Regions from separate parts of the Sutcliffiella sp. NPDC057660 genome, predicted to be linked through region 3. Evidence: predicted binding sites of a transcription regulator. Region 3 holds the regulator's gene; each other region holds the start of a gene.
What was found. The regulator LexA, encoded in region 3, represses DNA repair genes until DNA is damaged. The targets are predictions, from matches to a motif close to CGAACATATGTTCG.

Region 1 (3,286 bases), on a different contig from region 3:
AGTTTAGGTGTTAATGGCCTAGCTGAGTTATCAAAAAAAGAGTTAATGGCTTATCCATCTGTCGGTGAAACAGGTGCAAATAGAATAATGAGTGCTTTTGGCCTTGCAAATTACATTAGAAAGTATCAGAAAGAGGAATCTTACACTGTTAGATCCCCAGAAGATGCTGCAAAGTACTTTTCAGATTTAGAATATCTAAATCAAGAGTTATTTGATGTAATTTTCTTGAATACCAAAAACCAAGTTATCTCTAGGAAAAATATTTTCAAGGGAACATTAAATGCAGCTGTCGTTCATCCACGTGATGTCTATCGTGAAGCCCTTAGAGTCAGTGCTGCTAGTATAATCGCTTGTCATAACCACCCGTCCGGATCACCTGACGCTTCGCGTGAAGACATTGATATTACTAAGCGTTTGAAGGTCGTAGGAGCTGAGATAGGCATCGAGTTGCTCGATCATATTATAATCGGCGATTGTGGAAAATTTTTGTCATTAAAAGAAAAGGGTTACCTCTAATAAAGTAGTCTCAGTGTATCCAATAACCCAAAGTATTTCAAAACGAAGTAGGACTTTTCAATCTTTGAAAGTGGTGAAAACATGAATAAGATAAACGAACCCTTATATACTTATGAAGTGTACTATGGAGAAAACTTATTAAACTTCTCTAAATGGAGATGCGAGGCAAGAAATAAAGGAGATGCTAAGGGTAAGTTTAGAAAAGTATTTGGTTATAACTATCTCCGTATCCTATCTGTTAAAGAAGTGTCAGCATAATAACGTAAAAAGTGCCTCTCTATATAGAGAAGCACTTTTTTTATGAAAGTTCATTTTTTTAAGTCTATTTAGTAATTACAATCTGAAAAAAGTTTACAGTTTAGCTGTTTGTGATATAATTTACATTAAGAAGACATATAATAAATAGAGCCAAAGTGCGACCAACACTTTGACTCATGACAGTATAATTCTACAGTGGCGCAGCTGCTGTGGGAGAACGAAACGATCCACCCGGTCTACTATGCCATTGTCGACGGGTGGATTACTTTTTTTGTGCAAGTTTTATTAGTACGACTACAAGGTTCAAAAAGGCTAATATGAATAGGCCTGATCCTAAAAAGATCTGTAGTTCGCTCATACAGTTCACCCCCGTCTCCACAGGGATTCACTGCTCCACCCGTATTAAACTGTCCTCTTTATTATACCACTTTTGGCAGTAATAAGAACATTCGTTTCCTAATTATTATTATTCTTTTCCAATGCCAGGTAATCCCTCATCTTATTTTCCATCATCATTTTTAGCGCATATTTCAAAAATCGAAATTCACTGTTGTACCCGCGGACTAAGTATTTATAAACCCAAAAATCTTCATTTACAACTTCCCTATTAAAGACCTTAATTCCCTTCTTCCCCATAATCCGCTTTGTTTCAATTAATTCCATCCTCACTTTTTTGAGAATAACCTCCACCAATTCTAAGAATGGATTCTGCATCCGGATTGTAGACGCTGCTATCGACTGCTTTTCTCTTTCCAATGTATCAACCAGTAATCCCAAGACAATAAATTTTGCTGATATATCCTTATCTTCTTCTGTAAGAATATGACTCATACTATTCCTCACTTTAACTATTATTACATTCATGTTAGAACAAATGTTCCTGTTTAGCAAGGGGATTACCATAAACTTACTAATTTTTACAGTCGTGTTATCTGTTAAAATTAAGATAAGGAGTTGAAACAATCATGTTTGTTAGTCCAATGTTACTTCAAAAGAGCGAATCAGCTTCTGAGTCAATGGAGCTAATCAACGAGTTAAAACTGGACGGGATCAGATTAATTCTCAGTAAGTTTAACCATAATATTAAGCTCTATACGAGACATGGGAATGAAGTCACTTACATCTTTAGAGACTTATTAACCCTAGACGTACCAGAAGGAACCATTTTAGATGGAGAGCTGGTTGTACCAGGGAAAAATGGGGCTCCAGACTTCGAAGCTGCGATGGAGGTATTCAGGTCCTCTAAAAGCGCTCATTTCTATCAGTTTTGCGCTTTTGATGTCATATATTATAAAAACGAGAAAATAACCTCTATGCCCCTCCTGGATCGTAAGATGATACTCGATTCATTAGATATAGAACACCCTAATTTTGTGGTCACGAAATGGATGTTGGGTTACGGCCCAGAATACTTTGAACTTACTAAACAACAAGGATTAGAGGGAATCTGCCAAAAGCGCAAAGATTCCACCTATGAGCATCGTAGATCTCCATCATGGAGGAAGCTGATTAACTACCAATATGATGGTAGTGTTTCCATAGTCGGGTTACAAAAAGATAAATTTGGCTGGCTATTACAATTTAGTGATGGACGAGCTGCAGGCATTATGGAATTCGTTCCCCCTGCTGATAGAAAAAAGTTATACAAGGAAAAGCGCTTGTTGGAGCAAAGTGATAAATACTACTTCATCGAGCCGGTTCCCTGTACTGTAAAATACAGAAACCTTACGAAAAATGGTCTATTGAGAATCCCTTCATTTGTTTCGTGGAACGAGTAAAGGCAAGCCCTATGACAGGCTTGCCTTTTCTTATTTTCTGCTATACGACTGATTTATCCTTTTGTTCGATAAAAGTCCTAATACCCTTTGTTTGGAGAGGTTTACTGATATAATACCCTTGAATCACATCGCACCCTTGATCCATTAAAAACTGGTATTGCCATTCTGTTTCAACCCCTTCCGCTACCACTTGCAATCCAAGGCTCTTTTCTAAATAAAGAATCGATTGGGTTAATTCTTTGTTGGTATAGTCAGGATTGATAATTTGAATAAAGGATTTATCTATTTTCAAAGCATGTATAGGAGCTCTGCAGATAACCCAGGGAGGAATATCCTGTACCGAAATCATCAACTGCTATAGAAACACCTAGCTGGCAGATCCGCTCTAAAATAGAAACACTATTTTTAGATAGGAGTACTCCTTCAGTGATCTCTATTTCTAATAATCCTGGATTCAATCCTGTTTCAGCAATCATTTCACTAATCAAAGTATCTACATGAGGATAGATGTTAAAGATGACAAGCGAAAAACTGCTATTTATTAATAGCGGATTATTTGTAATAGAATCAATTTATTATTGGTTTACTGCGTTTTCATACTGAGCTAACAAAGTACTTAATTCCCCTGTTTCATTCAAATATTGTATAAAATATTTTTCTCCTACATTCCGTATTTCTCTAAACCTTTTTCCTTCAAATTGTGGATTTTCAAACAGTGCTCCAGGTTGATTAAA
Region 2 (3,286 bases), on a different contig from region 3:
GATAACATCGCGAACCTTCTTCTGGATCGTGGTCGGGGTAATGCCATGCTCGAGGTTGTACGCTTCCTGTATTTCACGGCGGCGCTTCGTTTCACTTAACGCGATCTCCATGGATTTTGTTACTTTATCGGCGTACATGATAACCTGACCGTTGGAGTTACGCGCAGCGCGTCCGATTGTCTGAATGAGGGAACGCTCCGAACGGAGGAAGCCCTCTTTGTCTGCATCCAGAATGGTGACAAGGGAGACCTCCGGAATATCGAGACCTTCCCTTAATAGGTTGATTCCCACCAGTACATCATATTTTCCAAGGCGGAGCTCACGGATGATTTCGATCCGCTCCAAGGTTTTTATTTCAGAATGGAGATAGGCAACCTTGATGCCGAGCTCCTTCAGGTAAGCTGTCAGATCCTCGGACATCTTTTTCGTAAGGGTCGTTACAAGTACTCTTTCATCCTTTTCCACCCGTTTATGGATTTCGCCGATCAGGTCATCAATCTGACCTTTGATTGGACGGACCTCTATCGTAGGATCCAATAGGCCTGTCGGGCGGATGATCTGCTGGATCATTTCCGGTGTATGCTCTATTTCATAAGGTCCCGGTGTAGCGGAAACATAGACGATTTGACTTGTTTTTTCTTCAAACTCTTCAAATCTTAATGGACGGTTATCCTTTGCGGACGGCAGACGGAAGCCATGATCCACAAGCACCTGCTTTCTCGCCTGGTCCCCATTGAACATTCCCCTGATCTGCGGAATCGTCACATGAGACTCATCCACGACAAGCAAAAAGTCTTTCGGAAAGAAGTCGATCAAGGTGTATGGAGTCGAGCCGGCCGGTCTTAATGTCAAATGCCTGGAGTAGTTCTCGATGCCGGAGCAGAAGCCCATCTCGGCCATCATTTCCAGGTCATAACGGGTGCGCTGCTCAAGCCGCTGCGCTTCCAGGAGCTTGTTGTTTTCCCGGAGCTCCACCAGACGCTCTTCCAGTTCAGCCTGTATATTCACGATCGCTTTTTTCATTTTTTCTTCACGGGTTACGAAGTGGGACGCCGGGAAAATGGAGACATGATTACGGTCTCCAAGTATTTCGCCTGTGAGGGCATCCACTTCACGGATGCGGTCGATTTCATCCCCAAAGAACTCCACGCGGATACAATGTTCATCGCGGGAGGCCGGGAAAATCTCCACTACATCGCCTCTTACACGGAAAGTTCCACGCTTAAAATCAATATCGTTGCGGGCATATTGAATGTCTACAAGATCGCGAAGCAGGGCGTTGCGTTCCTTTTCCATGCCTGTTCTTAATGAAACAACAAGGTCGCGGTATTCTTCCGGTGACCCTAACCCGTAGATGCACGATACACTGGCGATAATGATAACATCCTGCCGTTCAAAAAGGGACGCTGTCGCCGAGTGGCGGAGCTTATCGATTTCGTCGTTGATACTCGCATCCTTTTCGATGAAGGTATCTGTGGAGGGCACATAGGCCTCCGGCTGGTAGTAGTCATAGTAGCTGACAAAATACTCTACTGCATTGTTCGGGAAAAATTCCTTGAACTCACTATATAACTGCCCTGCTAACGTTTTGTTATGGGCAATGATCAACGTTGGCTTGTTCACTTCTTTTATGACATTGGACACTGTGAAGGTTTTTCCTGTTCCAGTTGCCCCAAGCAAGGTCTGATGCTTCTTGCCGGCATTCAGCCCTTCCACAATCTGACGGATGGCCTCGGGCTGGTCCCCGTCCGGCTTATATCCTGACACTAGTTCAAACTGATCCATCTACACAGCCTCCATTTCCGTTCTGAACTTCTACCAATATTCTACCACAAAGCAACCCCAAAACAACAAAAATACGAACTGACATTCGTTTATTTTTAATTCATGATGCCATCCTTGTTGATATTAGGCTCTTATTCTATTATTGTTATCCTGTAGAGGAAATGTGAAACCTGTTTGAGGGAGATTAGGATGAAAAAAAGTCTTTTTATCATTATTTTATGCGGTTTTATGTGGATGATAGGCTGCAGCACGAACAGTATACCCACCGAACCGCTAGAATTTTCATACATAGATGAAAAAGCACTTCAGAATCCAGAGCAAGAACTTACGTACAGCGAAATTGATGGGGAGTATGTGCACGATTTTATTGATAGGAACAAGGACAAGACCGTTCGCTGGACGGCGACGGTGATACGTGTGGACGATGAGCGGACATTTGAGCTACAGGAACCGCTACTGCCAACAATACTTGTTACTGTTTCGGATGCACCATCGCAGCCCATCAAAGTGGGGGACCTCGTGACCTTCACCGGTGTGCTGACAGGCTATGGGGAAACATACGGCAAGGACCCATTGTGGGTTGTCCGTCCGGCAAGATTAGAGAAAACGACAGAGGAGGAACGTTCTGCTGTGGAGGCATATCGCCTTGCGGTTGAAAACGCAAAAAAGGAGACGGACTCTGAATAGAGCCTGCCTCCTTTTTGCATTCACCGGAATTTCTTCACCATTTGTCTTGCATAGATGAATCCAATTCCAATCGAAATCACATCTATTAAAATGATATACCATTCTTCGGTATACCCCTTTATCATGGAACCTATGAAAAGCGCTATCGTCAGCCCTGTCCCCACATACAGGCTATATGTGACCCGGGTGAACAGCACCACAAGCAGCGCAGGCAGAAATACCGCCAACAAAACCTTCACCAATAACAAACTCATAACCTCTTTCCTGTCAGACACTTTTTCCTAATTCACATTATAACAGGATGGAGGTGGGGGAAGCTATAGATTCCCATGGTTTGCATCGAGGAGCGAGGAGTTCTAGCGATTTTTTTCAGACTTGTAGCGATTCTGGGAAATCTTCTAGCGATTATCTTTGCAAGTGCCCACTGATCCTCTATTCCACCTCTATCGCTGTAAGTGTGACATTCCTTAATTTCTTTTGCTTGTTTGCCAACTGAATTTTATTTACAAATGAAAGAACGTTCATGATCTCTTTGTCATCCTGCATGACAAGGCCGACAAGATACGTATACCGCTTTTTCTTTTCATTGATTCTGACACCTTTAATAGTCGCCTTAAAATCCAGGACCTTCTCAGAAATTGTAAAGCGCAGCCCAAGTAAAATTTCCTTGTTCTCCGGCAACAGAACCTTGCTGACAAACCGGAACTTCTCTCCATTTAGCTCATCCAGATAGATCGGGGTACTGCCAGTTGTAACTTCCTTCCCTGCCACCTTCAATATGGTCATGCTTCCAACCACATAATTCCTGATCCGG
Region 3 (3,286 bases):
AAAAATCTAACAAAAAGACGAATAATGTAAGTGCCGGCTTTAAATATCGCTATTGATTTCCGTGTAAGACTTCGCTTTCCGTGGGTGACCCGTGAGCTCCCTCAGCTTCGCCTGCGGGGCCTCAAATTGGCCACTGCTGCCGCAGGAGTCTACGTCTTGCACTCCAATCAACCACTAGTGTAATCTAAAACATAAACGCATATTTAAATTCTTTAAAAAACCGAACCAATTTGAACGAAATCTCAAATTGGTTCGGTTTTTACTAGGCTAAAACACTTTTGTCCCATAACAGTTTCCGTTATCTATCGCAATCAATAAAAATGTAAGTTAAAATGCCTATCAATTTGTAATATAAATTGATAGGCATTTATTGTTGATATATAAAGGTTTTATGGGTTTATTTACGTTTAATTGTATCCTAACTTTTCAGTAAAATTGTTTTCAAAAATAAAAATATTTTGAAACTAAACCATATATAACACGTAAAAATAAAAGAGGGGGTATCGCTTTGAAAAAAAATTATGAAAAAAAACATTATTTTATGGTAAGTGCAATCGCTTTGTTGGTTTTATCTCCATTAATAATCTGGTTACTTCCGTACATTCTTCAAAGAGCTACTTTGGATATGATTTCTGTCTGGGTTGTAGAAACACCTAGCATTACCTATTGGTATTTTGGGATAGCCTGGTTGTTTTTAATGATAGGCTCCATTGCATCTTACTTTTTTTACAAACAAAAAATCATTATAGTTATAGGTTCCCTGTTTTTGGCAATTGCTTTTATGTATATTGGGTTAAAACCAATTAATGTTATGAATACTGCTGGGTTCACCTTTATTGATGCTCCTTTCGAAGAAGAAATCAAATACAGTTGGGAGGATGTAGAAAAGGTATACTTAGTTATAGATGAAGAAACAAATGAGCAAAGTTTGGAGTTTCATTATAAAGATAATCAGATTTTCGTAGTTGACAACAACAGGGAAGTTCAAAGTTTGCGTTCGATGCTGTTAGAGTTAGAAAAAACGTATGGCTTCTCATTTACAACAAAAGAATAACAAATTATAAAGCAGAGGAAAATACCATTTCCACTGCTTTTTTAGATGAAAAAAACACCGCATTTTGCGGTGCAATTAAGTGTACAAATTATTGCGTAAATAGAGTTTTTGCGATAGGGAAAAGAACCCGTTATTTGTCCCAGCCTCTTTTTTAGTGGATGTTACGATATACACCAATCACTTTACCAAGAATACTCACGTTACGAACAATAATCGGCTCAAGCGTGGAGTTTTCAGGCTGGAGACGGATATAGTCTTTTTCCTTGAAGAAACGTTTTACAGTTGCTTCATCATCCTCAGTCATCGCAACGACAATATCCCCATTATTGGCAGACTGCTGTTGGCGTACAATGACATAGTCACCATCCAGGATTCCTGCTTCGATCATACTGTCTCCCATAACCTCCAGCATGAATACCTGCTCATCTGGTGCTACATAGCGATCAGGCAGCGGGAAGTAGTCTTCGACGTTCTCGATGGCTGTGATAGGTTGGCCAGCAGTTACTTTACCGATGATTGGAACATTGACTGCAGAAATCCTTGGCGTCATTTCGTCTTCCATATCTCTGATCTCAATGGCTCTAGGCTTGGTAGGGTCACGACGGATAAGCCCTTTGCTTTCCAAGCGGGCAAGATGTCCGTGGACTGTGGAGCTCGAAGCAAGTCCTACCGCTTCGCCTATTTCACGAACGGATGGGGGATAGCCTTTATCCTGTACTTCTTTTTTAATGAAATTCAGGATATCTTGTTGCCTTTTTGATAGTTTCATATTCCGCACCTCTATCATTAATATTATGAATAGTATAGCATGTTCTCATCAAAAATACAAACATAAGTTCGAATAATTGACAGGAATATTTGTTCGCCTGATAATAAGTAATCTAGATATTTATAGGGGTGTTTACGATGAAGGGCATCATCTATTGCCGAGTGAGTACAAAGAAAGAGACACAGGAAACGTCACTGGTAAGACAAAAGGAAGAGCTGCTCATGTTGGCCGGGCAGCACCAAATTGAAATTGTAGAAGTGATAGAAGAGCAGGCGAGCGGTTTCGATCTGGATAGGGAAGGGGTTTTCCGAATCATCGAAATCACGTCCAACCAGGAAATTGATGTCGTCCTCATACAGGATGAAACTCGCTTGGGACGCGGAAATGCCAAGATAGCATTCTTGCATTGGCTGAGAAAGCATAAGGTGAAGATATTCACCATTACAGACAATGGAGAAGTGTCGCTGTCGGATTCAGATTCCATGGTCTTGGATATTGTAGGGATTGTGGAGGAATATCAACGGAAATTACATAACCTCAAAATCAAAAGAGGGATGCAGCGGGCAGTCAGGAATGGATATGATCCATCCAAGAACCTTTCCAACCTCCATGCAAGCCCGGGCCGAGAAAAAATTGATATTCCCGTGGAGGAAATCGCAAGGCTCCGTAACAACAAGCTGACCTTCCATGAGATTGCAGCTACACTAAGAGGGCTTGGGTATGATGTCTCCAAGGCGACTGTCCATAGGCGCTATAAGGAGTATATTGATGAGAAGGACGGCGGTTTGCTTGTAAAAAAAGATTCCCTCTAGTAAGATTAAAGCATGTGTTTACTAGGATGAAAGAAGGGTTTTACATGCTATCAAAAGAAAAAATCGCAAGAATTAATGCATTATCAAAGAAATCCAAAGCAGAAGGTCTTTCAATGGAAGAAGCTGCTGAGCAAAAAAAGCTTCGTGAAGAATATATCAAGACTTTTCGTGCTTCCATGGATAACACGCTGCAATCCGTGACCATTGTAGATCCGGAGGGCAATGATGTTACACCAGAGAAGCTAAAGGAAACAAAAAAGAATTTAAAGCATTAATCGCTTTTTTTCAGAACATTGGAACATACTATTTATGATAAAATATAATTTTTCCAATAAAAAATCAGATAAAAAGAAAGGATGGAATTGATGACACACAATATAGATCAACTTTCCATTAACACAATTCGTACATTATCTATCGATGCAATCGAAAAAGCGAACTCTGGCCACCCTGGTATGCCGATGGGGGCTGCTCCTATGGGCTATTCCCTTTGGACAAAATTCATGAACCATAACCCAAACAATCCCAACTGGTTCAACAGAGACCGTTTTGTATTATCTGCTGGTCATGGCTCCATGCTGTTATACAGCCTATTGCACTTAGGCGGATATGATCTATCCATGGATGACTTGAAGGAGTTCCGTCAATGGG

Region 1: a site for LexA is predicted at 1,642-1,655, ahead of ACFVAD_RS19060 (YhjD family protein). Genes of this name have one in related genera too.
Region 2: a site for LexA is predicted at 1,860-1,873, ahead of uvrB (excinuclease ABC subunit UvrB). Genes of this name have one in related genera too.

The regions. Positions count from the first base shown of each region.
Region 1 is NZ_JBHVHV010000017.1:90,199-93,484, reverse strand. It holds gene radC (RadC family protein) at 1-516, shown strand, start outside; gene ACFVAD_RS19060 (YhjD family protein) at 1,231-1,605, opposite strand; gene ACFVAD_RS19055 (ATP-dependent DNA ligase) at 1,740-2,552, shown strand; partial or broken gene ACFVAD_RS19050 (EAL domain-containing protein) at 2,593-3,028, opposite strand; gene ACFVAD_RS19045 (ABC transporter substrate-binding protein) at 3,128-3,286, opposite strand, start outside.
Region 2 is NZ_JBHVHV010000001.1:89,697-92,982, forward strand. It holds gene uvrB (excinuclease ABC subunit UvrB) at 1-1,785, opposite strand, end outside; gene ACFVAD_RS00460 (hypothetical protein) at 1,975-2,472, shown strand; gene ACFVAD_RS00465 (DUF2198 family protein) at 2,493-2,726, opposite strand; gene ACFVAD_RS00470 (hypothetical protein) at 2,905-3,286, opposite strand, start outside.
Region 3 is NZ_JBHVHV010000005.1:80,564-83,849, reverse strand. It holds gene ACFVAD_RS06605 (hypothetical protein) at 509-1,054, shown strand; gene lexA (transcriptional repressor LexA) at 1,206-1,823, opposite strand; gene ACFVAD_RS06595 (YneB family resolvase-like protein) at 1,961-2,635, shown strand; gene ACFVAD_RS06590 (DUF896 domain-containing protein) at 2,680-2,910, shown strand; gene tkt (transketolase) at 3,001-3,286, shown strand, end outside.